DNA from 4 places in the Halomonas sp. I5-271120 genome. Region 3 is predicted to be linked to each of the others. Evidence: predicted binding sites of a transcription regulator. Region 3 holds the regulator's gene; each other region holds the start of a gene.
The links. The regulator FNR, encoded in region 3, switches genes on or off when oxygen is low (the NO sensors DNR and NnrR bind a similar motif). The targets are predictions, from matches to a motif close to TTGATNTANATCAA.

Region 1 (7,644 bases), 990 kb from region 3:
GCGTCGTGATTGGCCGGCGCCTCCGGGTAGTGGGAGATCACCCAGCGCCCACGCTTGACCGCTGCCAGATAGGCGCCCTTGCGCAGATAGAAGTCGGCCACCTGCAGCTCATGGCGGGCCAGCACATTGCGCAGATAGACCAGGCGCTGCTGGGCGTCCGGGGCGTACTCGCTGTCCGGGAAGCGCTCGATGAGCTCGCGAAAGTCGTTGTAGGACTCGCGGGTCGCGCCCAGGTCGCGCTTGGAGATGTCGATCAGCTTGAGCCCTTCGAGGCTGAAGCGGCCCGCCTGATAGGCGGCCAGACCGCGCATGTAGTAGGCGTAGTCGACCTGGGGATGGTCCGGCTGCAGGCGGATGAAACGGCTGGCAGCCGCCCGCGCCGATTCCCAGTTGTCGGTCTGGTAGTAGGCGTAGATCAGCTCCAGCTGCGCCTGATCGGCGTGGTCGCCGAAGGGATAGCGGGCGTCGAGGGCTTCGAGCCGGCTCACGGCGTTGGTATAGTTCTGCGCCTCCAGCGCCGTCATCGCCTGCTGGTAAAGCTCAGCTTCCGCGAGCTCATCGGGAACGGTGTCGTTGCCGGCGCAGCCGGCGAGCAGGGCGGCTGTCAGGGCATAGGCGCCCAGCCGTGTGCCACGGGGGAAAACGCGCATCATGGTCCTCGTCTCAAACAACCCGAATGGCCGTGGTAGAATTACTCAGCGGCTCATCATAAAGCACTCACGATAAACCACTCAGGGCAGGCCGCAAAGCGCCGAGCCTTGGTGCCTCGTCAGTGCCACCTCAAAGGCACATAGCCCCCATGTCAGAAACCGTACATCGCGACGCCCGCATTCCCGAGGCCATGGCCGGTCAGCGCTTCGATCAGGTGGCGGCCGAGATCTTCGCCGACTTCTCTCGAGAACGCCTCAAGGCCTGGATAAAATCCGGCGACCTGACCCTCGACGGCGCCCGTGCCAAGCCCAAGGACAAGATCTACGGCGGAGAGCAGCTCCTGCTGACTGCCGTGGTCGAGGACGAACTGCGCTTCGAGCCCCAGGCCATCGACCTGGACATCGTCCATGAAGACGACGCCGTGCTGGTGATCAACAAGCCCGCCGGCCTGGTGGTGCATCCGGCTGCCGGTAATCCCGACGGTACCCTGCTCAACGCCGTGCTGCATCATTGCCCGGCGCTTGCTAGCGTGCCGCGTGCCGGTATCGTACACCGCCTCGACAAGGACACCACCGGTTTGATGGTGGTGGCCAAGACCCTTGCCGCCCAGACTCATCTGGTCGAGCAACTACAGGCGCGAAGCGTCTCTCGGGAGTACGATGCCGTGGTCACCGGGGTCGTGACCTCCGGCGGGCGCATTGAGGCGCCGATCGGGCGTCACCCCAAGGACCGCAAGCGCCAGGCGGTCACTGCTTCTGGCAAGCCGGCCGTTACCCATTACCGGGTCACCGAGCGTTTTCGTAATCACACCCATGTGCGCTGCAAACTCGAGACCGGCCGGACCCACCAGATCCGCGTGCACATGGCCCACCAGCGCTTTCCGCTGATTGGCGATAGCCTCTATGGCGGGCGTCTCAAGCTGCCGCCGGGGGCCGACGATGATCTCAAGGATCTGCTGCGCGGCTTCCCACGTCAGGCCCTGCATGCCCGCAAGTTGGCATTCGTGCACCCGGAAAGCGGTCAGCGCCTCGAGTTTCGCGTCGCCCTGCCCGACGATATGCTGATGCTGCTCGACTACCTGCGCGACGATCACGAAACCATGCGATGAGGCCATTGCTTTGCTGAGGAATCCGGTGATGACGGACCCCGCTGCGACGCTGCACCCGCACCCCACTCTGGTGCTACCCGACTGGCCGGCTCCGAGCACGGTGCGGGCCCTGGTCACCACCCGTGAGAGCGGCCCCAGCAGCGGGCCGTTCGCGGCCTTCAATACCGCCGAGCATGTCGGTGACGACCCGGCGATGGTGGCGCGCTGTCGCGAGCTGTTGCAGGCCGAGATCGGCAGCGACCGTCCACTGCTGTGGCTCGACCAGGTGCATGGCGCCAACGTGCAGCAGGTCTATGCTGCGGGGGCGCCCCAAGCCGATGCTGCGGTGGCCTTCGATGCCAGCCATGCCTGCGTGGTACAGACCGCCGACTGCCTGCCGGTGTTCTTCTGCGATCAGCGCGGTACCCGAGTGGGCATCGCCCATGCCGGCTGGCGCGGTCTCGCCGGGGGCGTGCTCGAGGCCACGGTGGCAGCGCTTGGGACCGAGCCCGGCGAGCTGATGGCCTGGCTGGGTCCGGCGATTTCCAACGCGCAGTTCGAGGTAGGCCCCGAAGTGCACGATGCCTTCGTGGCGGTGCAGCCCGAGGCCAAGAGCGCCTTCGAGCCGAGCCCCTATCGTCTCGGTCACTACATGGCCGACATCTACCGGCTGGCGCGGCTGCGCCTCGAACGGCTCGGCGTCGCCCACATCAGCGGCGGCCACTTCTGTACCGCCTGCGAACCGCGCTTCTACTCCCACCGCCGTGACGACGGCGTCACCGGCCGCATGGCCAGCGCGATCTGGCTGCGCTAAGTGTCTCTCTCGGCCCCGGGCATGGAAAAGCGAAGCGTCTTTTTCAGGGCCGGAAAATGCATCCATGCGATTCCGGCATTTCCGCCCTCCATGGCGGTCAGATGAAAAAGCCGAGCGTCCAGGGAGGGATTCACCGCGTCTTCGCGCTTCATGTCCCGGTGGCGTCCTGCCAATCATGATCTGCATCAAGCCGGGGCGCCTTTCCTGAGGCTGGCGCCTTGAAAGCGGGCCACCATACCTCCATTGATACTGTCAATACACGACACAGGCAGGCGGTGCGTCCGATCGCGCCGCTGCTCTCATGGAGGACATGCGATGCGATTCGATAAATTCACTGGCAAATTGCAAACCGCGGTGGCCGATGCCCAATCCCTGGCGGTGGGTCGTGGCCACAATCAGCTCGACCCCGGCCATCTGCTGATGGCGCTGCTCGAAGATCGCGACGGCGGCCTCAAGGGGCTGGTCGGCAAGGCCGGCGGCGATGCCTCGGCGTTGCGCAGTGCGCTTGCCAATTATCTGGATGGGCTTCCCGAGGTCGGCCAGTTCGATGGCGAGGTGCAGCCGTCCAGGGACTTCGTGCGGCTGATGAACCTCGCCGACCGGGAAGCCCAGAAGCGCGGCGATCAGTTCATCGCAAGCGAGCTGGTGCTAGTGGCGGCGCTTGCCATGAATCATGCGGTCACCAAGGTGCTGACCCAGGCCGGCCTCACTCAGAAGGCGGTGGCCGCGGCCATCGACAGTCTGCGCGGCGGCCAGAAGGTCGACGACCCCAACGCCGAGGAAAGCCGCGAGGCGCTGGCCAAGTACACCCTGGACCTGACCGCTCGGGCCGCCGAAGGCAAGCTCGACCCGGTGATCGGCCGCGACGACGAGATTCGTCGCACCATCCAGGTGCTGCAGCGTCGCACCAAGAACAACCCGGTGCTGATCGGCGAGCCCGGCGTCGGCAAGACCGCCATCGTCGAAGGCCTGGCCAACCGCATCATTGACGGCGAGGTGCCGGAAGGGCTCAAGGACAAGCGCGTGCTGTCGCTGGACATGGGTTCGCTGCTGGCCGGGGCCAAGTTCCGTGGCGAATTCGAGGAGCGGCTCAAGGCGGTGCTCAACGAACTGGCCCAGGAAGAGGGCCGGGTGATCCTGTTCATCGATGAGCTGCACACCATGGTTGGCGCCGGCAAGGCCGAGGGCGCCATGGACGCCGGCAACATGTTGAAGCCGGCGCTGGCCCGCGGCGAGTTGCACTGCGTGGGGGCCACTACCCTGGATGAGTACCGCAAGTACATTGAGAAGGATGCAGCCCTGGAGCGGCGCTTCCAGAAAGTGCTGGTCGATGAGCCCTCCGAGGAGGACACCATCGCCATCCTGCGTGGCCTCAAGGAGCGCTACGAAGTCCACCATCGCCTCCACATCACCGACTCCGCGATCATCGCCGCGGCCAAGCTGTCGGCGCGCTATATCACCGACCGCCAGCTGCCTGACAAGGCCATCGACCTGATCGACGAGGCCTCCTCGCGGATTCGCATGGAGCTCGACTCCAAGCCCGAGGAAATGGACCGCCTCGATCGGCGTCTGATCCAGCTCAAGATGGAGCGCGAGCAGCTCAAGAAAGAGACCGACGATGCCTCCCAGAAGCGCCTGGAAAGTATCGAGGCGCAGATCGACGAGCTGTCCCGGGAATACGCCGATCTCGATGAGGTCTGGAAGTCCGAGAAGGCCAGCATCGAGGGCGCGGCCCAGCACAAGGCCGAGCTCGACAAGGCGCGCATCGAACTCGACGCCGCCAAGCGTCAGAACGACTATGAAACGATGTCCAAGCTGCAGTACGGGGTGATCCCCGAGCTCGAGCGCAAGATCGCCGAGATCGAAGAAAGCGAAACCGCGGATACCTCGACCCACACGCTGCTGCGCTCCAACGTCACCGAGGAGGAAGTCGCCGAGGTGGTGTCGCGCTGGACCGGTATTCCGGTGTCCAAGATGCTCGAGGGCGAGCGCGACAAGCTGCTGCGCATGGAAGAGGCGTTGCACGAGCGGGTGATCGGTCAGGACGAGGCGGTCACGGCGGTGGCCAATGCGGTGCGCCGTTCCCGGGCCGGGCTCGCCGACCCGAACCGTCCCAACGGCTCCTTCCTGTTCCTCGGGCCGACCGGGGTGGGCAAGACCGAGCTGTGCAAGTCGTTGGCCAACTTCCTCTTCGATACCGAGGAAGCCATGGTGCGCATCGACATGTCCGAGTTCATGGAGAAGCACTCCGTGGCCCGGCTGATCGGCGCGCCTCCAGGCTATGTCGGCTATGAAGAGGGCGGCTATCTGACCGAAGCGGTGCGTCGCAAGCCCTACTCGGTGCTGCTGCTCGACGAGGTCGAGAAAGCGCACGCCGATGTCTTCAACATCCTGCTCCAGGTGCTCGAGGATGGCCGCCTGACCGACGGTCAGGGGCGCACCGTGGACTTTCGCAACACCGTGATCGTGATGACCTCCAACATGGGCTCGGACATCATCCAGCGCATGGGAGGCGAGGACAGCGGTGATAGCGAGAAGGACTACGAGCACATGAAGGACATGGTGATGGCGGTGGTCAGCGACCACTTCCGTCCCGAGCTGATCAACCGCATCGACGAGGTAGTGGTCTTCCACGCCCTCGGTCAGGAGCAGATCCAGGCCATTGCCAGCATCCAGCTCGACCGGCTGCGGGCGCGGCTCGCCGAGCACGAGCTGTCGCTCCAGGTCAGTGACGATGCGTTAGCCCAGCTGGCGGTGGTGGGCTTCGACCCGGTATTTGGTGCCCGGCCGCTCAAGCGGGCGATCCAGAGCCGGATCGAGAACCCGCTGGCGCAGGATCTGCTCGCCGGCAAGTTCGCCCCGGGCGACACCATCAAGGTCGCAAGCCAGGACGGCAAACTGGTGTTCAGCAAGGAGTAACCAAAGAGGCTTTATCACGTCTCGGCCGACCCGAATGCCAACCGCGTCGGCCGGCCACACGCAAAGGCCCGCCTCTCAGGAGACGGGCCTTCGTGCTTTATAGGGCTCCTAGGTCAGCGCCCGACTACCAGGGCTCGCGATCAGCGTGAGCCGGCGCTGGCGGGTTGCGCCTTCGGTTTCGGTTCGCGGACCAGGCGCTGCTGCAGGTCTTCCAGTGAGACGCCCTTGGTTTCGGGCATCAGGAATTTCACGAACAGCACCTGCAGCGCCATCATCACCGCGAAGAAGGCAAACACCGGGCCGCCGTTGAAGGTGCCGAGTACCCAGGGCATCACCAGGGTGATCAGGGCCGCGCAGATCCAGTGCACGGAGCTGCCGAAGGACTGGCCGCGGGCGCGCACATGGTTGGGGAAGACCTCGGCGATGAACACCCAGATGATCGCCCCCTGGCTGATCGCGTGAGCGGCGATGAACAGCCCCAGCAGCAGAGGCACTTCGAGTCCGCCGAGGTTGCCGAGGAAGAAGGCCCGCGAGATCAGCACCAGCGAGACCAGGTAGCCCACCGAGCCGATATACAGCAGGGTACGGCGACCCAGGCGGTCGATCAGCGCCATGCCGGCCATGGTGAAGACCAGGTTGACCAGGCCGATGCCGGCAGAGGAGAGCAGGGCGGCGCTGTTGCCGAGTTCGGCGGCTTCAAACACCCGTGGGGCATAGTAGATGATGAAGTTGATGCCCGAGAGCTGGTTGAAAAAAGCGATCAGGAAAGCCAGCAGGATCGGCAGGCGGTAGCGGCCGGAGAAGAAGGGCGCGTGGGCCTTCTGCTCGCTGGTTTCCGCGGCGCGGATGGTGGCGATTTCGCGATCCACATCGGCGTCGGGATCGATCTTTCTCAGCACCTCGCTTGCGCCCTCAATGTCGTTGCGCTTGAGGATCAGCCAGCGCGGGCTCTTCGGCACTCGGTAGATCATCAGGGTATACAGCAGTGCCGGCACGGCCTCGATGCCCAGCATCCAGCGCCAGGCGCCCTCACCCAGCAGCGAGCCCAGCACGAAGTTGGAGACGAAGGCCATCAGGATGCCAAACACGATGTTGAACTGGTAGAGGCCCACCAGTGCCCCGCGATGCTTGGCCGGTGCGATCTCGGAGATGTAGGTGGGGGCGGCGACCGAGGAGATGCCCACGCCGATGCCGCCGATCAGGCGGAAGAAGGAAAACCAGTAGGGATCGGTGGACAACGCCGAGCCGAGCGCCGAGCCCAGATAGAGGATGCCGATCAGCACCAGAGTGGCTCGTCGCCCCAGCCTGTCGGTGGGCCAGTTACCGCCGATGGCGCCGACCACCGTGCCCCACAGCGCCATCGACATGATCAGCAGGCCATGCTGTAGATCGCTGAGTCCCCAGAGGGTCTGAATGGGCTTGTCGGCGCCGGAGATGACGGCGGTATCGAAGCCGAACAGGAAACCGGCTAGGGCTACCGTGATCGACCACTGAATAATGCGAAACATTCGCTTTCTCCTTGCTGGGCACCTTTCGTCGCTGCTTCTCGTCAGTCCTTGCTTGGTTTGCCTCGGGTGAATCGATTCACCTAAGGTCCGAGGCAAGAGGCCAATGCAAGGTACTGACCAAGAGGCCAGGAAAAGCCCGGCGAAAGGTGTAAAGATGCGTTGAGTGATTGGGTGAATCGTGTCAGCCGGGAATCATTACAGCAACCAGCCTGCAAATCTGCCACCCAGGACGCGCTAGACATTGGTCCAAGAGTGGTGGCGCCGGTACCATATCTCCCGCATCCATAGCGCCTTTCGGACGCCCGTCAGCCGGTTGAAGCGGCATGTTCTCGTCTACTCGTCGCAGGAACGCGGTTTCACGGTTGACACTACCGTGGGCCTATTGGACTCTTGACGGTTCCTGATTGCGGGCGCGGACGAATCCGGGCGATCCCCGACCGCCGCGTGAAGGGTAGGTCGCAAGACCTCTACCCGCCGAAGGATTATCCGGGCAAGGCTATCCGCCTCGCTCGGCCAACGCCCCGACACGGTGAACCGCCGTGATGTGAGTGCAGGCCCTATCCGGGCCGAATGAAGCCAGGGTTTGGCATCAGGTGCCGGCATCGACCGGCCGCGGCATACCGCCGCACTCGACTTGCGTGCCTCTTTGAGCACGGCAAGGCACT
Region 2 (7,644 bases), 220 kb from region 3:
GGCCAGTGACGTCAGGGCCGTCGCGACCGCCCTTCCCTCGCTGAACGCCGGCCCCATGGTGCCAAAGCCGGTGGTGATGCCGGCGGTGAAGATCGAGATCACCGCGATAAGCGTCATGCTGTCCATAGAAGTCTCCAAGAGGCGTATTGATCCGTAGCGAGGCGCATTGCAGAAAAGCGATGAGACGCGAAAAACAGCGAGGCCCGTTTAGGCATAGCCGCGACTATCACGGCGGGATCTCGCCGCCAGCCGGCGCGGCGGCCTTGAGCTCGGGCTTTCGCGTGCGGGTGGCCGCCGCGATGTAGACGGTGGCCAGGATGCTGAAGATATACGCCTGCACCATGCCGGTGAGTAGGCCCAGCAGGTTCATGATGACCGGGAACAGGAAGGGCGTGATGGAGAGCAGAATGGCGATGATCAGGGTGCCGCTCATCATGTTGCCGAACAGGCGCACCGCCAGTGCCAGGGTCCGCGACAGCTCGCTGATGATGTTGAAGGGCAGCATCACCACCGTCGGCTGCGTGTAGGAGCGCAGATAGCCGCCGAGGCCCTGCTCGGCAATACCGAAGAATGGCACCGCCACGAAAACCGTCAGCGCCAGGGCCACGGTGGTCGACAGCGAGCCGGTCGGCGGCTCATAGCCGGGGAGGATCGTGGCGAGGCTCGCCGCGGCCACGAACAGGAAGAGGGTGCCGATGAAGCCAATATAATGACGCGGCTGATCGAGGCCCACGTCGCGGATCTGGGCGATGATGCCGGTGACGATGATTTCCAGCAGGTTCTGCCAGCGCGAACGCTGATGGCCACTCGACAGCCGGCGGGTAATCAGCCAGGCGCCGACCACCAGCACCAGCATCAGCCCCCAGGTGTAGAGGATGGTGGCATTGAGCTTGAGCATGCCGAACTGCCAGAAAATGATCTCATCAGGGCTCAGGCGCATGGCGCACCTCCTGTGCCGGGGTGGCTTCCTCCGGGGCGGCCTCCACTGGGACGACATCCGCTGAGCGAGGCCTGCGGGTGAGCCAGGTGACCGCCACACGAGCGATCAGAAAACCCACCAGGCAGGCCAGCAGCCGCGGCCACTGATCGCCGGCCACCAGATAGAAACCATAGAGCGTCACCGCCAGGCGCACTGCGAGGCTCGCCAGAAACCACCGTGCCGGCCGCGTCGAGACGAGCCCGCGGCGAACGGTCCAGTAGAGCCCACCGAAGAAGAAGGCGCCAAGCGCCAGGCCCGCCAGCCCCGCCGGTGCCCAGGTCAACAACGCCTCGTAAACTATCGGGCCAACCCCGTTGAATCGCTCAGTCACGCCGGTGCTCCTCGTTATTGCCCGATGGGGTCTTGGCCTCTGTCTTGGTCTTGGGCTCGTCCCCATCGCCGTTGCGCTGCGCGTCGTGGATGGCCCGGTCTTCCTTGGACACCCAGTGCCAGGCATTCCAGCAGCCGATCACCAACCCGATCAGCAAAAGCGTCAATGTCCAGGACGGTGGCCCCGGATGACGCTTGTCGAGCCATACTCCGATCATCGCGCCAAGCAGGGTCGGCACCACCACCGACCAGCCGATCAGCCCCATCATGCCGAGCCCGAACCAGACGCCCTGGCCGCTGTGACGGCGCGCCTTGAGCTTACGCGCCGCCTTGGCCCCGACCTGCTCGGAGAGGCTCGGCTTGTCCTTATCGCTCCCCCGCTTCGGTGCGTCAGTCATGTTCGAAGCCTGCGAAGCGCTTGAGAAAGCCGCTTTCCAGCTTGGCCATCACCGAGCGCACCCGTTTTTCCTGCTCGTCCACACTGAGGAAGGCCTGCTCGACCGCCGCATGCAGTTCACCGAGATCGTGGCCCACCAGCGCCCTGCGAACCGATACCAGCACCTGGTACCCGGCCTTGACCAATACCCCTTCGTCCACCGCGACATAGCGCTCACCGTCGGCGGCGGTCTCGTAGATCAGAATGCCCGGCGTGAGCGCGGCCACACAGTCGAGCCGCCGGGGCAGCAGGCCGACATAGCCTTCGACGGTCTCGGCCACGACCCGCGACACTCCTCCGGTTTCGACGAACACCTGAAACGGCAGCAGCACCTTGAGGGTCATCAGCGCATCAGGCGTCGTCGCTTGAGTCGACATGTCCGGCCTCCTGCTGGCTCGCTTTCTCCTTACTCGTGGGCGCGTTACGCGCTTCCTCTTCGCTGGACCTGGTTTCTTCGGTGGCCTTAGTTTTTTCGCTGGCCTTGGCTTTGCCAGCGTTACCTCGGCCCGCGTCGTCAGCCTTGCGCTTGGCTTCATCGTCAGCCTTGAGCTTCACTTCATCGATGGCCCCGATCATGTAGAGGGCGCTTTCCGGCACGTTCTGGAACTCGTCGGCGAGAATCCGTTCACAGCCCTCCAAGGCATCGTCGAGGCTGACCAGGCGACCGCCAAGGCCGGTGAACTGCTCGGTGGTGAAGAACGGCTGGGTGAGGAAGCGCTCCAGGCGGCGGGCCCGGGCCACCACCTTTCGATCCTCCGGGGAGAGCTGTTCGAGGCCGAGCATGGCGATGATGTCCTTGAGCTCTGCGTACTGGGCGAGAGTCCGTCGAATTTCCTGGGCCAGCCGGTAGTGGCGCTCGCCGACGATGCCGGGGGTCGCCATCTTGGAGCTCGACTGCAGCGGGTCGATGGCCGGATACAGGCCTTCGCTGGCCCGCTTGCGCGACAGCACGATGGAAGCCGAGAGGTGCGAAAAGGTGTGTACCGCCGCCGGGTCGGTGAAGTCGTCCGCCGGTACATAGACCGCCTGGATCGAGGTGATGGCGCCGCTGTCGGTATTGGCGATTCGCTCCTCGAGCCCCGAGAGCTCGGTGCCCATGGTCGGCTGGTAGCCGAGCCGCGAGGGCATTTGGCCCATCAGCCCCGACACCTCGGCGCCGGCCTGGATGAAACGAAAGATATTGTCGATCAAGAGCAGCACGTCGCGATGCTCGTCGTCGCGGAAGTACTCGGCCATGGTCAGAGCCGCATGGCCGACCCGAAAACGCGCCCCGGGCGGTTCGTTCATCTGCGCGAACACCATCACCATGTTGGGCAGCACGCCGGCCTCCTTCATCTCCCGGTAGAGCTCTTCGCCCTCGCGACATCGCTCACCGATACCGCAGAACAGGCTGACGCCCTGCTGGGTGCCCACCATGTTGTGAATCATCTCGGTGAGCAGCACCGTCTTGCCGACCCCGGCGCCGCCGAACAGGCCCGCCTTGCCGCCGCGCTCCAGCGGCACCAGCACATCGATCAGCTTGATGCCGGTGGTGAAGATCGCCGACTGGGTCGAGCGGCGCGCCAGCGCAGGCGGCGCCCGGTGTACCGAGCGCCATTCGACCGGTTCCGGGGCAGGCAGGCGGTCGATGGGACGGCCGAATACATCGAACATTCGCGACAGGGTCTGGCGGCCGACCGGCGCCTTGAGCGGGCCGCCGCTGTCGATCACCGGCATGCCGCGGGCCAGCCCCTGGGTGGGCGTCAGGGCGATGCCGCGCAGGTGGTGGGCATCGAGCTGCACCAGCACCTCGATGACAATCTGCTGCTCGCTGCCGGCCCGCACGATGGTATGAATCGGCGGCAGCTGGTCGGCGAAACGCACTTCGACGACGCTACCGCGGACGGCGACCACGACCCCTCGGCTCCTCTCAGGAGAGGGGGCAGAATCACCCTCACCGCCGGGAGACGCCGCCGCGTCAGACGGCGACACCTGGCTCACGCTCTCCCCCTCGCGCGCAGCCGGGTTCGCAGCCGCTCGACCTCCTCGAGCAGGTCGGCGACCAGCGCGGCGAGCTCCGGTTCGGCCTCGAAGTCACGTTCGACCTGGCGCAGGCGCCGGGCCCGAGTCAGGTCTCGGCTGGTGAAACGCTGGCTGGTGAAGCGCTGACTGGTCACATAGCGACTGCCATCGGCCAACAGGCCGCTCTCGACCCGCTCGATGACCCAGTCGGCCTCCACCGCACAGGCACGAGCCAGCTCCTCGAGGGTCAGCGTGGACTCATCAATCAACTCGCCACGCACGGCTTTATCGTCTGCCATGACCAGCCCTCCTCGGATTGAAATCGAGCTCCCGTGCCATGGTGGCGTAGAGCTCGCGCGCCTTGTCGGTATCCGCTGGCGGCAGCACCACCGTAAGCTCCACATAGAGATCGCCCGGCTCCTGCCCGGGAATACCGCGCCCCTTGAGGCGCAGCCGACGCCCGCTTTGCGAGCCGGCAGGCACCTTGAGCCTGACCGGCCCCGCGGGCGTGGGTGTTTCGATGCTGGCTCCCAGCGCCGCCTCCCAGGGCGTCACCGGCACGCTGGCGTAGACATCGCGACCCTCGACGCGAAAGGCTGGATCGGGGTGGAAGTGGATTTCCAGAAACAGATCGCCCGGCGGCCCGCCGCCGATGCCCGGGCTGCCCTGCCCGGTCAGGCGAATGTGTTGGCCTTCCTTGACGCCCTTGGGAATCTTCACACTGAGGCTGTGTTGACGGGTCACCACCCGGCCCTGAGCATCCATTTCGGGCACCTGCAGGGTGATGGTGCGCGTCGCGCCCTGGTAGGCATCGGCGAGATCGATCATCACCTTGGCGTGGCGGTCCTCGCCGCGCATCCGGTAACCCTGGCCGCGCTGTTCGCGGCGCCCGGCCTGGCCAAACAGGTTGGCAAAGAAGTCGCTGAACTCGTCCGCCTCGGCCCCCTCGAAACCGCGGCCGGTGAACTCGAAGCCCGCATCCCAGTCCGGTGGCGGCCTGAAATCCTGACCGGCCCGATAGTCCTGGCCCAGCTGGTCATAGGCAGCGCGCTTCTCAGGGTCGCTGAGGACTTCCTTGGCCTCATTGATCGCCTGCATGCGCGCTTCGGCATCCGGCTCCTTGCTGACATCGGGATGATACTTGCGGGCCAGCTTGCGGTAGGCCTTCTTGACCTCCTCGGCGGTGGCGGTCTTTGCCACCCCGAGCGTCTGGTAGTAATCCTTGAATTCCAACTGGCCGGGCTCCGGGCAAGCGTGGCGGCGTGCCACGAATGAACGCCGATGCTTAAAAGCTAGTTGAAAACGTCACGCTCGGAGAATGATATGGCTCAAGTCTTGGCGACTTATTTCGCCGATGGCGAGGCGAAACGACAAGGCACTCAAGAGGCTGGTCGCCATGACAGCGATGGGGTAGGTTAATGAATAATGCACTGCACAACTGAGCGAAGCGTCAGGCAAATGCTTACGTCGCCACAGCGTGAAAGGGATCGGATTGGCGAATCGCGTGCACTGCGTTCATGCTAAAGCTATCGGGTAACGTCCACCCAGCGACAGGAGGCATCAAGAGACCGCAAGGACAGGAGAAGCGACACCGGCCGAGATCAGGTTTGAACTGTCATGCCCTCGTAAGGGCCCACTGCCAGTGTCGGAACTGCCGTTAACCAAGGAGTGTTCCTGCCGATGGTACGAATCGACAAGAAAGCCACCAGGCTTTACGTGTTAGACACCAACGTCCTGATTCATGATCCTGCCGCCCTTTATCAGTTCGAAGAGCACGATGTGGTCATTCCCATGACCGTGCTGGAGGAACTCGACAAGCACAAGAACGGCATTCGCGAGATCGCCCGTACCGCCCGTCAAGTCAGCCGCACCCTCTCCGATATCACCAGCCAGGTCAGCTTCGATGAGATCCAGGCCGGCATCCCGATTCCCGGCTCCATCGGCGTCACCGGACGCCTGCGCTTCCTCTGCTATAACGACCTGAAACCGTTGGACAACCTGGAAGACAGTCCGGACAACCGTATCCTCGCCGAAACCTGTCGGCTGCGCGATGACCGCCCGGATGCCTCGGTGATTCTGGTCACCAAGGACATCAACCTTCGCGTCAAGGCCGCCGCCCTCAAGGTACCGGTAGAAGACTATCTCAACGACCGCGCTTTCTCTGACCAGGACGTCATGAGCGAGGGCGCAAAGGTATACCCGGACGCCGGCGAGCATGGCGTGGGGCTATGGGAAGCGCTCAATGTCGAGGTCAAGGTCGAGCGAGCCGACCACCACACCTACTACAAGCTGAGCGGCGAAATGCCCAGTGACTGGCACGTCGGCATGCTGGTCTCTGACTGCGAAAACGGCGCCAACTTCGAAGCCATCATCCGCGAGCTGAGCCCGAACAGCGCGCGGCTGCAGCTACTCTCCAACTACCGCCACCACGCCGGCGTGTGGGGCGTGCACGCCCACGACAGCCGTCAGAACTTCACCCTCAACCTGCTGATGGACCCGGATATCGACCTGGTGACCATTGCCGGCAACGCGGGCACCGGCAAGACCTTCATGACGCTGGCGGCAGCGCTCCAGCAGACGCTGGACATGAAGGGCTTCGAGCGCATCGTCTTCACTCGGGCGCCGATCCCCATGGGCGAAGACATCGGCTTTTTGCCCGGCACCGAGGAAGAGAAGATGTCGCCCTGGATGGGCGCCTTCCATGACAACATGGACAACCTGCTGCGCGACGAGAAAGACGGCTCATCGAGCTGGAACAATGACGCCACCCGGTCGCTGATCGGCTCGCGGGTACAGATCCGCTCGCCAGGCTTCATGCGCGGCCGCACCCTCAATGACACCTTCCTGATCATCGACGAGGCGCAGAACTTTACCCCCAAACAGTTGAAAGCCCTGATCACCCGCGCCGGGCGCAACACCAAGATCGTCTGTCTGGGCAACGTCGGCCAGATCGACACTCCCTACCTCACCGCCAACACCTGCGGCATGGCGGCGGTGGTGCAGAACTTCCGCGACTGGCCCCATGCCGGCCATATCACGCTGAGAAGCGTCGAGCGCTCGCGGCTGGCCCTGGCGGGTGAGGAACTGCTGTAGCCCGCCAGATCATCAGCCTCTGCAAGCAAAGACGCCCGCCATCAGGCGGGCGTCTTGCGTAGCGTGTCTTGCACGTCATCCTTGATCGAGCGCGGCTACCGACCGGCTCAGCGCTGGCGGTTGGCGGCTTCCTCGAGCAGCGCTTCACTCTCGCTGCCCGCGCCCTTGCGAATGATCTCCTGGGCCTCGTGGTAGAGGCACACATGAGTATTGCAGGAGGCACAGAACACCTTGTCGTCAGGATTGTGCACCTGAGATACACGCATGCGGTGGCTTGAGCAGTTGGGGCAACCGACCGGCAGGCGGAAGTCTTCGGATAGATCGGGCATGCATGTCTCCTGAGAAGATCTGGTGATGTTCTGGATAAATCATCTGGGCAATCGGCCGAGAGTTCAAGCGGGCCCTGTCTTATCAAACACTGGCGACCCTACGATCTTCCCTGGTGCCAGGCATTGCCTAGCGCTTGCGTAAGACCACGCTCAGGTTATTGGCCGGCATCTCGACCACCTTCTCGAGCGACAATCCCTCGGCCTGTGCGCAGGCCATCACCGCCTCCAGATTGCGAATTCCCCATCGTGGGTCTCGTGCCCGCAGCGAGGCATCGAAGGCTTCGTTGCTGGGAGCGGTGTGCTGGCCGCCGCGACGGAAAGGGCCATAGAGGAAGAGCAGACCACCCGACGGCAGCCGCGCACCGGCCTCGCCCATCAGCGCCTCGGTGACCGCCCAGGGCGAGATGTGAGCGAGATTGATCGCTACCAGCGCATGGATTTCCTCCAGCGGCCAAGGCCGGCGTGTCGCATCCAAT
Region 3 (7,644 bases):
GGATTTCGTCGGTAACCGGCCGCTGGTGGGCTGGTGCGTGGCCTTCGATATTGCCATGCTCAATCGCCAGCTGCGTCCTCGTTTCGGCTTCGACTTGCCCAATGCCACCGTCGATATCGCCCAGCGCTATGCCCGGGCAGTGCGTCGCGTAAGCCCGGACATAGAGCCCAGCCTGCGCTTCGAGGCCATGGCTGAGTCCCTCGGCGTGCCGGTCATGGGGCGCCATACGGCACTCGGCGATGCCGTCACCACGGCCTTGATGTACGTGCGCCTGAACAAATCAAGCCGCGTCACGGCCTGAACGACCTCTTCGGCGGTGGGCCGCCACAGGGCCTGATCATGGGGCTCTCGGGGCACGAACTTCTGCGATTTCTTTACCTGCATCAGGGCGATGGTGGGCACCTCCAGGGCGGCGGCCAGGTGCAGGGGCCCCGAGTCGGGGCTGATCAGCACGCCGGATCGAGCCACCAGAGCGGCGAAGTCTCGCAGGGGTTGCGGTGGGCACAGGGCCCCGAAGCGGCTGCCCTCCAGGTGATGCGAGATGGTCGGTGCGAGATCTGCCTCCTCCGGGCCCAGGCACACCAGGTGGCGTTGATTGGCCGCTTCCAGGGCGTTCAGGATGTCGAACCATTGCGCCCAGGGAAGGCGTTTGTCCAAATGACCGCCGATAAAGACGGCGACGAAGGGCTCGCACGTAGGCGTCACGCCAGCGGTGTCAGGCTTGACAGATGCTGGTTCGACGGCGGGCAGGCAGTGCGCCAGGGTCGCCTCGGCGCGGGCCTGTTCGTCGTGGCTAAGGTGCAGGCGCGGGCGGTTGCGACAGGCCACCCCCAGGGCATGCGCGAAGGGGCGCGGTGCATCATAGGCATGCGGTGTGGCGCCTTCCACTTCGATGTCGAACCAGCGCTGTTCGGGTTTGGCGCGCCCCATAGTGGTCTGGGCGCCAATCAGTCGGGTGCAGATGGCCCCGGTCAGTGAGCCCGGCACCAGCTGCACGGCCAGGTCGTAGCGCTCCCTGCGCAGGCGGGCAAGCAGTGTTACCAGCAGCCAGGGACGCAGGATGGCGCGCCGCGTCATGGTGTGGCAATGATCCACCGGCAGATGGTCGAACAGCCCCCGAGTCTTGTCGGTGGCCAGCAGGTCGAGGCGGGCGTCGGGAAAGCGTGACCGGAAAGCGTCGATTGCCGGCGTGCTGATCAGCGCGTTGCCGATACGATAGTTGGGCCGGATCAGCAGAATCCGCCGGACGTCGCCCAGTTCATCGATCGCGGTGGCCTCGGGAGCTCGCAGCAGCCGCCACAGCAGACTGGTCAGTCGGCGTTTCAGGCGTTTCTCGGCGCTCTGAGCGAGGGTCTTCAGGATGGTATTGGTGCGAATGCGTTGCGCAAGCGACATCGGGGCAATACTCCAGTAGATGGAAATATTCCACGCCGGGGAGGCGTCGAAATGGCCAGCACCGGACGCGTCGCCGCCGTCTTGGCAGTTACACGCTCCATGTTGAGCGTCGGGCTCATGACCTCGTAGCAGAACACTCTGTCGAAACAGGTCTCTGCCGGGGCAGGGCTCTGCATGGCAGGGCTCCGCGTGGCAGGACCTTTCGATGAAGGACTCTATGTCGTGGCAGGACCCTACCGCAAATGACATTACGCTAAAGGAATTAACGCAGCCTTAATGGCATGCCCGGTCGCTAGCCCCGGGTGCCGGTGGTAAGATGGCGCCTCATTTCTGTCCCCTTTTGCTGCGATCATGACCGATACTGCCGTGACTTACCCCCCGAGCGTCTCCGATACCTCTGCTAACGATGCAGCCGACGCTGCGGCGGCGGACGCTGCCGCCAATGACAAGCGCGCCTTCAACAAGCTGCAGAAACGCCTGCGGCGTCAGGTCGGCAACGCCATCATCGATTACGGCATGATCGAAGAGGGCGACAAGGTCATGGTCTGCCTGTCCGGCGGCAAGGACTCCTACACCATGCTGGAGATCCTCAGGAACCTTCAGCGCAATGCGCCGGTGAATTTCTCGCTGGTGGCGGTCAATCTGGACCAGAAGCAGCCGGGTTTCCCCGAACACGTGCTGCCGGAATACCTGGACAAGCTCGACGTCGATTACCACATTCTCGAGCGTGACACCTATTCGGTGGTCAAAGAAAAGACCCCGGAAGGCAAGACCACCTGCGCGCTTTGCTCACGCCTGCGGCGCGGCTCGCTTTACGGTTTCGCCGAAGAGATCGGGGCCACTAAGGTAGCGCTTGGCCATCATCGCGAAGACATCCTCGAGACGCTGTTCCTGAACATGTTCTTCGGCGGCAGCCTCAAGTCGATGCCGCCCAAACTGCTTTCCGACGACGGCAAGAACATCGTGATTCGCCCGCTGGCCTACTGTCGCGAGGCGGATATCGAGGAGTTTTCCCAGCGCATGGCGTTTCCGATCATTCCCTGCAACCTGTGCGGTTCGCAGCCCAATCTGCAGCGTCAGGTGGTCAAGGAGATGCTGGCCGAATGGGAAACCAAACATCCCGGGCGCCTGGAAAGCATGTTCAAGGCGGTAACCAATGTGGCGCCGTCACAGCTGGCGGATCGCGAACTCTTCGACTTCAAGGGCCTTGAAGCCGAGCAGGCACGCCGCCGCGAGAATCGTATCGATGCGCTGGACCTTGGCGGCGAGGCCTAGCCGACGCTCCGCTCCGAGACGCATTGACCAGACGTATCGGCCAGGCGCTTTGTCCAGGCGCGTCGTCCAGATCAGCCCCATAAAAAAACGCCAAGCCTCAGGGCTTGGCGTTTTGCGTTGTATGAGCGCTCTGGGTGGCTAACCGTCGTAAGGGCAGCCATCGTTGGCCAGCTCGGCCAGGTTCTTGAGATCGAGGATGTTGACCTCGCGTCCCGATACGGCCAGCAGCTGCTGTTGCTGAAAGCGTCCCAGGATGCGGCTGACGGTTTCCACGGCGAGCCCCAGATAGTTACCGATGTCCGCGCGGGACATCGATAGCCGGAAGCTGTAGGCCGAGTAACCGCGGCGGCGAAAGCGCGACGACAGATTGACCAGAAAGCTTGCCAGCCGCTCGTCGGCGGTCATGCGTGACAGCAGGCGCAGCATGCGCCGGTCGTCGCGCAGCTCCTTGCTCAGGCTGCGATAGAGCTGGGCACGCAGTTCCGGCAGGTGCTCCGACAGCCCGTCGAGCCGGTCGAAGGGAATCTCGCAGACGGTGGTGGTCTCCAGCGCCACTACCGTGCCCGGATAGCGTTCCTCGTCGATGCCGTCCAGGCCGACCAGTTCGCTCGGCAGATAGAAGTTACTCAGTTGTTCATCGCCGCTGCCGGCGCTGATGAGCTGCTTGAGGCTGCCCGAGCGTACCGCGAAGACGCTGGAGAAGGGCGCCTCCTGACGCACCAGCGTCTCGCCCTTCTTGAGAGGCGCGCGACGACGAATGATGGCATCGAAGCGGTCCATGTCCTCCACTTCCAGCGCGAGGGGCAGGCACAGCGAACTGAGGCTGCAAGTCTGGCAGCGGGTTTCGGTGAGGCGGGCTCGGTGACCGAGCGCATTGGCGGGCATGTCCTTCTCCTTGGCTGCATCCTTATACATTCTAGTTCATCCGCGGGGCCCATTATGGAAGAGAGAGCGGAGGAGGCAAAGTTTCCTTGGTTCTCGAACTCGGGCAGTGGCGCTGTGAGCGCCGCTGCTGGGCCATAGGCATAAGTCTACAGGCTCCAGGCTCATAGGATGCGCGAATAGCGCTCTTTGGCCTGCTCGGGCAGCCGAGCGTCGAAGGCCATGGCCAGATGCCGGATCAGCAGGCGCCCACGCGGCGTCACGGTCAGCCGGCTGCCGTGCTGTTCGATCAGGCCATCCTCGATGCTCGAAGCCAGGCGGGCCAGGGCATCGTCGAGCCAGAGCATCGCGTCGAGGCCGAATTCGTGCCCCAGCGTCTCAAGATCGAGCGCCATGTCACACATCAGCCGTTCGATGGCGCGGCGGCGAAGGCGGTCGTCGAGGCTCAGCCGGATGCCCTTGACGGTGGCCAGCCGCCCGGCGTCCAGCGCCACTTCGTAGTCGCCGAGCGCCGTGGGATTCTGGGCATAGCAGTCATCCACCCGACTGATGGCTGAAACGCCCAGCCCTACCAGGTCGCTGTTGCCGTGTGTCGAATACCCCTGGAAGTTGCGGGTCATGGTGCCCTGGCGCTGAGCGCGGGCCAGGCTGTCGTCGGGCAGCGCGAAGTGATCCATGCCGATGTGCACATAGCCCGCGTCTTCGAGCATGTCGATGCTTGTCTGCAGCATGGCCAGCTTGGCGTCACTGTCCGGCAGGTCGGCCTCACGGATGCGACGCTGGGGCGCAAAACGACTGGGCAGGTGGGCATAGTTGAACACCGACAGCCGCGGCGGGGTCATTTCGATGACCTGGGCGAGCGTTGCGGCGAAGCTCGACGGCGTCTGGTGCGGCAGGCCATAGATCAGATCGAGGTTCAGCGAGCGAAATCCCAGCCGTCGGGCCTCGTCGATCAGCGTTTCGGTCAGTACCCGGGGCTGGACCCGGTTGATGGCCTGCTGGACCTTGGGGTCCAGGTCCTGAACGCCGAGACTCAGCCGGTTGAAGCCCAGTGCCTGAAGGTGACGCAGGGTCAGCACGTTCGCCTCCCGAGGGTCGATCTCGATGGAGTAGTCGCGATCGGGCGCGTTGCTGAGGCCGAAGCGCGCATCCAGGCGGTCGAACAGATCCCCCATCTGGCCAAGCGTCAGGAAGGTGGGGGTGCCGCCGCCCCAGTGCAGCTGGGTGACCTCGCGGGCGGTGTCCAACCGGCGGCTGGTGAGCACCATCTCGCGATCGATTCGGGAAAGGTATGGCTCGGCCAGCCGGGTGTTCTTGGTGGCGATCTTGTTGCAGGCGCAGTAGAAGCAGATGCGCCGGCAGAAGGGCACATGCACATACAGCGACAGCGGACGGGACCTTGCGTTGCTGCGCACCAGCGCCGCCTCGAAGTCCTCGGCGCCGAAGCCCTGGTGAAAGGAGGGCGCGGTCGGGTAGGAGGTGTAGCGCGGCCCGCTGATGTCATAGCGCTTGAGCAGCGCCGGGTCCCAGGCATGGGACGACGAGGGGGCGGGCATGGGGCTAAACATCACTGCATACTCCACTGGATGCGAATGCCTCCAGTCTAGTGTCGCCAGAGGCCTGGCCCCTTGCGCCAGGTCAAGTCCCGTGGAAATGACGGCCCGCCAGGTTTATATCAGCCGCCAGGCGCTGGCCAGCTGCCAGAGCGCGAAGGCGATGATCAGCCCCGCCGCCAGGGCGCGGGTTGCTGGGTGGCGGATCAGGCGGCCAAGCGAGCGTGCGGCGAGGCCAGTGGCGAGCAGAGCGGGCAGGGTGCCGAGCCCGAAGGCCCCCATCAGGGCGGTGCCCGCGAGGGGCTCGGCGGTGGCCAGGCTCCAGGCCAGCATCGAATAGACCAGCCCGCAGGGCAGCCAGCCCCAGACGGCCCCCAGGGCGACGGCCTGGGGCAGGCTAACTACCGGCATCAGGCGTCGGCCGACCGGTTCCAGATGGCGCCACAGGCGCCGCCCCAGGGCCTCGACTCTGAGCAGGCCCTTCCACCAGTTGGTGATATACAGCGCCATCAGGATCAGCATGACGGCGGAAAGCGTCGACAGCGCCAGGCGCACCCCGCTGGCGAGCCCGCCGATCAGGGTGCCGAGCCCGGCCACCAGGGCGCCGGCGAGCATGTAGCTCCCAATGCGGCCCAGGTTGTAGCCGAGCAACAGGCCGGTGAGCCTTGCCGGATGGCGCATGCTGGGCGGTACGGCGAAACTCAGCGCGCTCATGATGCCACCGCACATGCCGATGCAGTGGGCGCCCCCGAGCAGGCCGAAGACGAAGGCGGCGGCCAGCGGCGGCAGATCGAGGCCGGTTGGGTTCATCGCGGCCCGGCCTCCCGGCCATCGTCTTTATTGCTTGTTTCTTCTCCTTCCCTTTCTTCTCCTTCTTCCTTGAGTTCAGCGCGACTGTTGTCGTCTGCGCCCTGCGGGGTCGTCTCTTCATTAGGCTGGGCATCACCGGGTTGGGCCTGGGGCTTATTCGCGGGCGTGGTTTTCGCCTGTTCGCGGCGCAGGCGGGCGGCCGGCGAGAGGTCATTGTCGTCATCGTCGAAGAGTATGCGATGCGCTGGACCTTCGAGGTCATCGAACTGGTCGTTCTTGACCGCCCAGAAGAACGCCCAGACGGCCAGCGACAGCAGCAGCAGGGATAACGGGATCAGCAGGTAGAGAATGCTCATAGGGGCTCTGTTCGGGCTTGAGGCGGCGGCGTGGCAGCGGTGACTACGCTTCGATGGGGGCGGCCCAGCCGCAGGGCGTTGCCGACCACCACCAGCGAGCTTGCCGACATGCCGATGGCGGCGAGCCAGGGCGGTACCAGGCCGCAGGCGGCCAGCGGCAAGGCGGTCAGGTTGTAGCAAAGCGCCCAGCCCAAGTTCTGGCGAATGATGCGGCGGGTGGCACGGCTGACCTCGATGGCCTCGACGATACGCGTCAGATGTGGGCTGAGCAGCACGGCATCGGCACGGGTGCGGGCCAGATCGGTGGCGCCGTTCATGGCGATCGACACCTCGGCGCCGGCCAGGACCGGCACGTCGTTGATGCCGTCGCCGACCATTACCACCGATTCCCCCTGCGCCTGAAGGGCTTCGACATGGGCGAGCTTGTCTTCGGGGCTGGCGCCGGCACGCCAGCCCTCGATGCCGAGCTGCTGCGCGAGGTCCTCAACCGATGCTTCCTGGTCGCCGGAGAGCAGCTCGACCGACAGCCCCAGGCGCTTTAGAGCCCGAACGGTGGTTGGGGCGTCGTCGCGCAGCTCATCCTTGAGCGCGAACCAGGCGCGCGGCTTCCCCTCGCAGGCGAGCAGCAGCCACTGGCCTTGGCCGGGTGGCGGCGGGGCGTCGCTGCCGGCGGCGAAAGCGGGCTTGCCAAGCCGCCAGCGGCGACCCTTGAGGCCGCCTTCCAGTCCTTGTCCGGGGTGGTTGATGACTGCCTCGGCGCTGATGGTGACGTCTCGGTGAGGGCTGAACGCCCGCGCGATGGGGTGCTCGGAGTGCGCCTCCAGGGCCGCGGCGATGGCGCGCGCCCGCTGTGTCTCGAACCCGGCCACAGGATGCGTCTCGACAAGCGTCATGCGGCCGGTGGTCAGGGTGCCGGTCTTGTCGAAGATGACCCGGCTAGCCTGGGCGAGTCCCTCGAGGGCGTGGGCGCGGGTGATCAGGAATCCGCGGCGGCGCAGCCGGCCGTGGCTTGCGGTCAGCGCCGTGGGCGTGGCCAGCGCCAGGGCGCAGGGACAGGTCACCACCAGCACCGAGAGCGTTACCCACAGCGCCCGTGACGGGTCGATGAAGGCCCAGGCAATGGCCACGCCGAGGCTCACCACCAGCAGGCGTAGCACGAAGAGGTGCGCCCAGCGGCTGGCCAGTTCGGCGATGCGCGGGCGCTTGGCGAAGGCCCGGTCGGTGAGATCGAGGATCGCCGAAGCACGTGCCTCGTGGCCGACATGGGTAACGCGCACCACCAGCGGGCTATCGACGTTGTGGCTGCCGCCGGTAACGGCGTCTCCCGGGCGGCGGGTGACCGGGCGGGACTCGCCGGTGAGCATCGATTCATC
Region 4 (7,644 bases), 730 kb from region 3:
GAACAAGGCAACTCTTTTTTCCGCAGCTGTTATCGCCACCAGCGGCTTGATGGCTACCCAGACGGCTATGGCCTATCAGGCTGGTGATATCTTCGTGCGCGGCGGTGTCGCTCAAGTCGAGCCCACTTCCGACAACGGCAACCTCAACGGGGCTGAGCTCGATGTATCCGACGAGCGTGGTTTCACCTATGGCTTTGGCTATCTGTTGACCGACAAGGTTGGCGTCGAGCTCAACAGCAGCGAGCCCTTCGAGCACGACCTGAGCCTAGGTGGAAAAGGCATCGGCAGCGTGGATCGCACCCCGGTCAACCTGCTGGCGAACTACTACCCGCTGGGCGGTACTAGGGGCAAGGTACAGCCCTACGTCGGGGTCGGGGTCAACTACACCACCTACTCCGATGAAGAGCTGAGTGGCCTGAATATCGATGACTCCTGGGGTGCGATAGGCCAGGTCGGCGTCGATCTCGCCCTCACTGACTATCTGCTGCTCAATGGCTCGGTGAGCTATTCCGATGTCGAAGCCGACGCCAGCCTGAATGGCAATGGCATCGGTACCGCGGATATCGATCCGGTAACCATCGGCGGCGGCATCACCCTGCGCTTCTAATGAATGGCATCTAGCAACACGCTTCTGATCAGGCACTGCTGATCAAGAGTAGAAGCATCTAACGCCGGGCCCTTGGCCCGGCGTTTTTTTTGCTGCGAGCAAGCGCATCGACGATAATATTGCGCCGAAAATCTCATGTTCTTTCCAACGTTCCACTATCAACTCGCAGGTATTCTCCGTGAAAACGCGTCTTTCCGGTTTCGAGGTGCTCGCGCTGGGCTTCATGACCTTCGCTCTGTTCCTCGGGGCCGGCAACATCATCTTCCCGCCGCAAGTCGGCCAGGGTGCCGGAATCGCCTTCTGGCCCGCGGCACTGGGCTTTCTGGTCACTGGCGTCGGCCTGCCATTGCTAGGCATCGTGGCTGTGGCCATCGTCGGCGGCGGTCTGGACCGACTGACCTCGCCACTACCCAAGGTGGCAGCAATGCTCTTCGGCCTGGGCATCTATCTGTCGATCGGCCCGCTGTTCGCATTGCCCCGTACCGGCACCGTGGCCTTCGAGATGGGCATGCGCCCCTTCATCGACTCCGCTCCAAGCACCGGCCTGGCCATTCACTCGGTGCTTTTCTTTGGCCTCGCCACCTTGCTGGCGTTGTCGCCCGGCCGGCTGGTCGATGTGATCGGCAAGTGGATCACCCCCCTGCTGATATTCCTGCTGATGGTGATCGCCGCCGCCACCTTGCTCTTTCCTCAGGGGCCGCTGGGGCCGATCAGCGAGTCCTGGGTCGATGCGCCCTTCGCTCAGGGTTTTGAAAACGGTTACCTGACCATGGACACCCTGGCCTCGCTGGTCTTCGGCATCCTGATCGTCAGCGCTATCCGCGAGCGCGGCATCGAGGATCGCCGCACCCTGATGCGCTACACCCTGATGACCGGTGTGATCGCCGCGACCTGCCTGGCCGCGGTCTATCTGCCCCTGGCCTACATGGGCGCCACCAGCCATGAGGTAGCGGCCGGTGCCGACAACGGCACACTGATTCCCACCTATGTGCAGGCGCTGTTCGGCCCGGCCGGCCCAGTGTTGCTGGCAGTGATCATCACCTTGGCCTGTCTGACCACGGCGGTTGGCCTGCTGACCTCCTGCGGCGAGTACTTCCATCGTCTCTTCCCGCGTCTACCCTACCGAGTGATGGTCATCGTCATGGGCGCCTTTTCCGCCCTGGTGGCCAACCAGGGGTTGGATAGCCTGATCCGCGTCTCGGTGCCGGTACTGGTGGCCCTCTACCCACCGGCCATCGCCCTGATAGCTCTGTCTATGCTGCGCAGGCAGTTGGCGGACGCGCCGCGGGTCTTCTCCTGCACGATGGGGCTGACCTTCGCCGCCAGTCTGCTGGACGGCCTGGCCGCCAGCGGCATCGAGACACTGGTGAAGCCAGCAAGCACCCTGCAGGCCATGCTGCCACTAGGCGAGACAAGTTTCGGCTGGGTGCTGCCGGCCGCCGCTGGCCTGCTGCTGGGCCTGGCCATTAGTCGCCGCAGCGGCGTCTCGCTGGACCCGGCACTCGCCGACTGAGACCACCAAGGGGGCCCTTAGGGGCATGCGACATGCCGGAGCACTAAAAGCGCCAGAGCACTCAAGGTGCCCAACGCAAGACGCCCGCTTCCCATCGGAAGCGGGCGTCGTCGTTTAGGCGGCTCATTCAGGTGAGTCGTTCAGGCGATTCTTGCAGACAACCGCATGTGGCTCAGAAGCGGTAGCTCAGGCCCGCCATCACCACCACCGGGTCGATCTCGACGGTGCCGGCATCGCTGCCGCCAACCTTGGCATCGGTATCGATGTCCAGATACCAGGCCGCCGCATTGAGCGCCCAATGATCATCGATCACCAGATCGACCCCGACCTGACCCGCGGCCCCCCAGGAATCATCGAGCTCCAGGGTTGAGCCATCGACCTTTTCATCGGTGAAGGTGGTGTAATTGACGCCCAGTCCGGCATAAGGCTGCACGCGTGCCTGGGTGCCGCCCAGCGGATAGTACTGCAGGGTCAAGGTCGGCGGCAGGTGCTTGGTAGAGGCCTGGTTGGCACCATTCAGCTCAATGTCGTGTTCGAAGCGCTGAGCGGCAAGGAGCTCGACACCCAGCTTGTCGGTAAACCGATAGCCCAGGGTGAAGGCGGCCGCACTGTCGCTCTGCACGTCCACGTCAATGGCACCGTTGGAGAGGGTGCCGTTGTCGCTCTTCGGCGTGACCTTGGCCACGCCGAAGCGGGTGAAGATATCCCCGACGCCATACTGGGAACCGGCAGCGAGTGCATCGCTTGAATGGACAGCGCTGGCAGCGACCAGGCCAGTGGCGAGAACAGCAGTGAGGACAGAATAACGCATGACTCGATTCCTTTTGATGTCGAGGCAGCCATGGCTGCCGAAAAAGACATCCCGAGTCTACTCAGCGAGAAAGGGGCAAATATTGATTCAGCGCAAGACCGGAAGGCTCACCGCCCGGCCTGCGACAATACACCCCGTCATCAGCGCCAGCGCCACGGCCTCAACGGTTATCGAAGAAAATGAAGCCAGTGGAATGGTTGAGCAACATCAGCGCGCAGCCAGTAACAACACCGAGTAAAACACCCAGTGAGAAGCGCCAATGACTAAGCTAGTAAGCATTAGGTGAACTCAGCGCGGCGTGTGCCGGTGCAGGCCAAGGGCCGCCAGGCTTTCATCGTCGAGTTCCTCAACGACCTCGACCCGTGCCAGCTCAGCGTGGTACTGCGCCGACAGGAAGGCCTCACCCGCCAACAGGTGAGCAAGATACTCCCTCGCCGGCCGCAACGACTCAGCGGTGCGCTCTGGCTGGGCGACGTACACCCACGCTTCGATGGGGCCTTCGTCGGTGAGCACGGATTCACGTACCCGGGTGTAATCGTGAGGATGCCCTTCGAAAGGATCCATCAGCGTGATCTGGTCGGGATGGGTCAGCTCGAAGAGCGCCCCCTCGACCCGCTGCCCCCGGGCCGGATGGACGTTGGCATGCGCAATCCCCGGCACCTTGGATGCCTTGTCGAAGCTCAGCCGATAATCATCCAGCACCCCGGCCAGGGCACGCCGGGTCTCGCCGATCCGCGCATCGACTCGTGCCACGTTCATGTTGCTGCCATAGGCAAAGTAATAGGGCATGCGGTTCTCCTGGCTTTAGCGACCTCAGGAGGCCTCGTTGATCACCTGATCGACTTCCTCGATGGCCTTGACCACTAACAGGCGATCACCGGCACGCGCCTGCTCCTGCTTGAGATACACATCGGCCGCCGGTGCCACATTGCAGCTGGCGGGCAGTGCCGCTTGCGCTGCAATCATGGCATCGAGGCGGGCGATGAACACGAAGCGCAGCCACTGGGGCAGTGACATGCTGTCGACACAGAACGGCTGCTGGCTGGCCATCGCTTCGGTTGAGGGTTCTTCCACCCGCCACAGGTCTGAGGCCTTGAGGGTTGCTTCCAGACGGCGAACCGCCTCGTCGAGTTGCTGGTGAACGCTCATAGTCTCTCCCCAATCAAAACCAAAACAGGCCATTATCCCGGGCAAGCCTCGGCTTGGCCAGTCGTTGCTGGCTTAGCCCTCCAGTGGCGCCTGATTTGCCAGCACCTTGCGCAGAAAGTCCCGGGTGCGTGGATCACGAGGCGCCGAGAACAGTTCAGAGGGCGGCCCCTGTTCGACAATGCGTCCACCCTCCATAAAGATCACTCGATCGGCCACGTCGCGGGCAAACGCCATCTCGTGAGTCACCACCAGCATGGTCTGACGTTCCTCGGCCAGCTGTTTCATCAGTCCCAACACCTCCTCGACCCATTCCGGGTCCAGCGACGAGGTCGGTTCATCGAACAGGATCACCTCGGCCTGGGCCGCCATGGCGCGCCCTATGCCGACACGCTGCTGTTGTCCACCTGAGAGCGAGGCCGGATAGGCATCCGCCTTGTCGGCAAGACCGATACGCTCGAGAATTTCCCGTCCGCGAGCATGTGCCTTGGCCTTGGGCCAGTGATTGACCACGATCAGGCCTTCGGTGATGTTCTCAAGCGCCGTCTTGTTGGCGAACAGGGCATAGTTCTGGAACACAAAGGCAGTGGCGCGACGCAGCGCCAGGATATCCGCCTTGCGCGGGCGGGCGGCATTAACGTCGAGGTTGCCGATACGAATCCGCCCAGCATCCGGCCGTTCGAGAAAATTCAGACAGCGCAGCAGGGTCGACTTTCCCGTACCGGACGGGCCGATCACCACGATGATTTCACCCTGCTGAATTTTCAGGTCGATGCCGTTGAGCACGACGCTGTCCTGAAAGTGTTTGATCAGTCCTTCTACCACCATCATCGTTGATAGGCCTCGTTGAATCTTGCCTCAAGGCGCCGCTGCAGCCAGGCCAGCAGCTCGACTATCCCCCAGTAGATAACAGCGACCGTAATGAAGGCTTCAAAGTAGAGGAAGCTACCTGCGGCCTCCTTTTGGGTGGCCCCCATCAGCTCCGTCACGCCCAGGGTAAAGGCCAGCGAAGTGGCCTTGATCATGTCGATGAAATAGTTCATCAACGTCGGTACTGCGATGCGGGTAGCCTGGGGCAGCACGATGCGCCGCATCAGTTGCGCATTGGTCATGCCGATCGACAGCGCCGCCTCGGTCTGACTGCGGTCCACGCCGACGATGGCGGCACGGATTGATTCCGCCATGTACGCAGAGAAGTGCAAGGTCAGACCAAGAATGGTCGCGGTAATGCCATTGATCTCGGTCAGCGCACTAAACAACTGGGGCAACCCGTAATAGAACAGGAACAGCTGGACCAGCAGTGGCGTGCCGCGGAAGAACGAGATGAACAGCAGCGTGGCCGCATTCAAGCCGGGAATCGCCAGCACCCGGACCACGGCCAGCAGACAGGCCAGCACCAGGGCCAGCACCATGCCGGCCCCGGCCATTTCCAAGGTCAGTGGCAGATAGCTCAGCAGGATCGGCACCAGCCCAAGCATGTAATCAACGTCGAGCACACTCATCATGACTCCCGGTTACGGGCGGGTGATATCGGTGCCGAACCAGCGTTCGGAGATCGCGCTCAGCGTACCGTCGCTGCGCAACGTCGACAGCGCCGAGTTGACTCGATCACGCAGTTCGCCGTCGCCCTCCCGGAACGGCAGAGCATTGCGGATCTGGGAGAACGGCTGACCGGCGAGCGCCAGCGGTAGCGGTTTTTCCTTGATGACCTGGCTAGCACTGACCCGGTCCATGACAAAGGCATCGACCCGCCCCAACGCCGTGTCCTGCTCGATATTGCTTTCGTAGGTGCGAATGTCGATCTCGTCGGCATAAGGCAAGGCTTCGAGCAACGCTTCGTAATTGGAGCCCAGATTGACTGCCACCGACTTGCCGCGCAGGTCCTCGACGCCATGGATACTGTCATTGCCGCGCTTGACTACCACCTGGGCACCGTCATAGACGTAGGGCTCGGTGAAGCGGTACTTCGCCTCACGCTCATCGGTGATGGTGATCTGGTTGGCAATGGTATCGATGCGCCCGGACTCGAGCATGCCGAACAGGCCGGAGAAGTTGGCCGTCACAAACGTCACCTCGACGCCCATCTCCTTGGCGACGGCCTCCAGCACATCGACTTCAAAGCCCTTGAGCTCATCCTGTTCGACGAAGGTGAAGGGGAAATACCCGCCGGACATGCCGACCTTGAGAGGATCGTCGGCCTGGGCCAGCCCGGCAGTGGCGAGTGCAGCGGCACCCAGCAGAGAAAGAGTGAAGGAACGCAGCATGCGTGCTCTCCTGAATTGAGTTTAAAGAGATCATTAAGTAATAAGCCATTATAAAGCTTATTACCCTTTGGAACATAGGTCAGGTAAGGCTTACCTACTAGATTTTACTGCTACACCTAACGGCGAGGCGTCCTCTCTTCCTCCACCACTGCATCAACGACATCGCATCACCGACATCGCATCAACGACCCTGCATCAACGCCCCACCCCATGCCACATAGTGCTTCCCTTGTAAGGCAACGGCCATGCCGTGCAACTTCCCATCTCAGAGTGACATCTATTCGTCACGCTATTGTCATGCACAGAAACACTGAAAAGAACTGTGGATAACCATTGGACAAGCGCGGCTTACCGGGACGTCATGGGGCCTAGGGATGACTGGGTAATTTTTATACAACCCGCGGTTTCTCCCCAGCTCGGGACTGCCAAGGGAACCGGCATAAGTGATAGAGTGGCCGCTTGATTATGGGAAGGTGCCATGCAGCCAATTTTGACGCTTCACGACTTCTTCACGCGCAGCGGCGCCCAGGTTCGGCTCTATCATATGGGCCGGCGCTTGGCACCCTGTTCGCTCGACGAGCTGGCGGCCTTCGAGGCCCAACAGCAGCCTTGGCCGAGCCCCTGGCAGGGGCAGGCGCGACTGGCCTGCATATTCACGCTTGGCGATGCCGAAGAGCCGCTGATCTGGTTCCTGTCACTGCCACTGGACGAGCAGGGATATCTGGTGGCCGCTCCTCGGGATGCGTTCATCCAGCGTCTGCTCGAGACCCTAGGCCACAGCGTCTCGACGCTGGGCAAGGAGCACCAGGTAGACAACCTGATGAAAGACAACCCGCTGGCCTTCGCACCCTCGCTGCAGCTTCAGGCGATGCTGCACGCCCGCGCCAACCAGGATATGGATCGCCCGGGCAGCCAGTATCTCGAGTTCGCTGAAGACTACCTGACCGGCGCCCAGAGTGATGTTCCATCAGAGCACCAGGACGACCTTCAGGGCAATCAGTGGCAGGCGCTTGGCCTCCAGGGCCTGGCTGACTTCGCGACACGCCACGACACCGACCAGGCTCATGCCCTGGCCCAGCGGCTGCCAAGGCTGCCCAACGAAGTCCTGCATTCGCTGTGCTATTGCCTCGAGCATGTCAGCCTTGATGCCGCACTGATTCAGGCGCTGCGCGCACGCGGCGAGCAGGCGGCAAGCGCTGGTGACATAGAGACCTTCTGCGCCTGCGTGCGAGCGATGGGCGCAAGCCAGGATGACAGCGTCGGCGCCTGGTACGGCAAGCTGCTGGACGATTCGGCCGCCTGT

Region 1: the regulator FNR is predicted to act here: its motif matches at 2,728-2,741, upstream of clpB (ATP-dependent chaperone ClpB).
Region 2: the regulator FNR is predicted to act here: its motif matches at 5,065-5,078, upstream of Q2K57_RS03730 (DnaJ C-terminal domain-containing protein).
Region 4: the regulator FNR is predicted to act here: its motif matches at 3,014-3,027, upstream of Q2K57_RS01545 (OmpW family protein).

The regions. Positions count from the first base shown of each region.
Region 1 covers NZ_CP130701.1:2,055,172-2,062,815, forward strand. Annotated here, with positions in the region: gene Q2K57_RS09220 (outer membrane protein assembly factor BamD) at 1-650, opposite strand, end outside; gene rluD (23S rRNA pseudouridine(1911/1915/1917) synthase RluD) at 800-1,759, shown strand; gene pgeF (peptidoglycan editing factor PgeF) at 1,788-2,552, shown strand; gene Q2K57_RS09235 (hypothetical protein) at 2,549-2,704, opposite strand; gene clpB (ATP-dependent chaperone ClpB) at 2,868-5,471, shown strand; gene Q2K57_RS09245 (sugar porter family MFS transporter) at 5,612-6,979, opposite strand.
Region 2 covers NZ_CP130701.1:845,081-852,724, forward strand. Annotated here, with positions in the region: gene Q2K57_RS03695 (F0F1 ATP synthase subunit C) at 1-126, opposite strand, end outside; gene Q2K57_RS03700 (F0F1 ATP synthase subunit A) at 227-940, opposite strand; gene Q2K57_RS03705 (ATP synthase subunit I) at 924-1,310, opposite strand; gene Q2K57_RS03710 (AtpZ/AtpI family protein) at 1,303-1,707, opposite strand; gene Q2K57_RS03715 (F0F1 ATP synthase subunit epsilon) at 1,700-2,122, opposite strand; partial or broken gene atpD (F0F1 ATP synthase subunit beta) at 2,283-3,638, opposite strand; gene Q2K57_RS03725 (chaperone modulator CbpM) at 3,722-4,045, opposite strand; gene Q2K57_RS03730 (DnaJ C-terminal domain-containing protein) at 4,032-5,015, opposite strand; gene Q2K57_RS03735 (PhoH family protein) at 5,427-6,839, shown strand; gene Q2K57_RS03740 (hypothetical protein) at 6,947-7,168, opposite strand; gene Q2K57_RS03745 (DUF938 domain-containing protein) at 7,296-7,644, opposite strand, start outside.
Region 3 covers NZ_CP130701.1:1,068,935-1,076,578, reverse strand. Annotated here, with positions in the region: gene Q2K57_RS04750 (3'-5' exonuclease) at 1-301, shown strand, start outside; partial or broken gene Q2K57_RS04745 (glycosyltransferase family 9 protein) at 382-1,077, opposite strand; gene ttcA (tRNA 2-thiocytidine(32) synthetase TtcA) at 1,747-2,670, shown strand; gene fnr (fumarate/nitrate reduction transcriptional regulator Fnr) at 2,809-3,585, opposite strand; gene hemN (oxygen-independent coproporphyrinogen III oxidase) at 3,717-5,120, opposite strand; gene Q2K57_RS04725 (sulfite exporter TauE/SafE family protein) at 5,223-5,915, opposite strand; partial or broken gene ccoS (cbb3-type cytochrome oxidase assembly protein CcoS) at 6,068-6,271, opposite strand; gene Q2K57_RS04715 (heavy metal translocating P-type ATPase) at 6,268-7,644, opposite strand, start outside.
Region 4 covers NZ_CP130701.1:343,431-351,074, forward strand. Annotated here, with positions in the region: gene Q2K57_RS01535 (OmpW family protein) at 1-607, shown strand, start outside; gene brnQ (branched-chain amino acid transport system II carrier protein) at 786-2,120, shown strand; gene Q2K57_RS01545 (OmpW family protein) at 2,293-2,931, opposite strand; gene Q2K57_RS01550 (gamma-glutamylcyclotransferase family protein) at 3,220-3,720, opposite strand; gene Q2K57_RS01555 (YqcC family protein) at 3,745-4,080, opposite strand; gene Q2K57_RS01560 (amino acid ABC transporter ATP-binding protein) at 4,153-4,908, opposite strand; gene Q2K57_RS01565 (amino acid ABC transporter permease) at 4,905-5,579, opposite strand; gene Q2K57_RS01570 (amino acid ABC transporter substrate-binding protein) at 5,592-6,341, opposite strand; gene Q2K57_RS01575 (DUF3549 family protein) at 6,820-7,644, shown strand, end outside.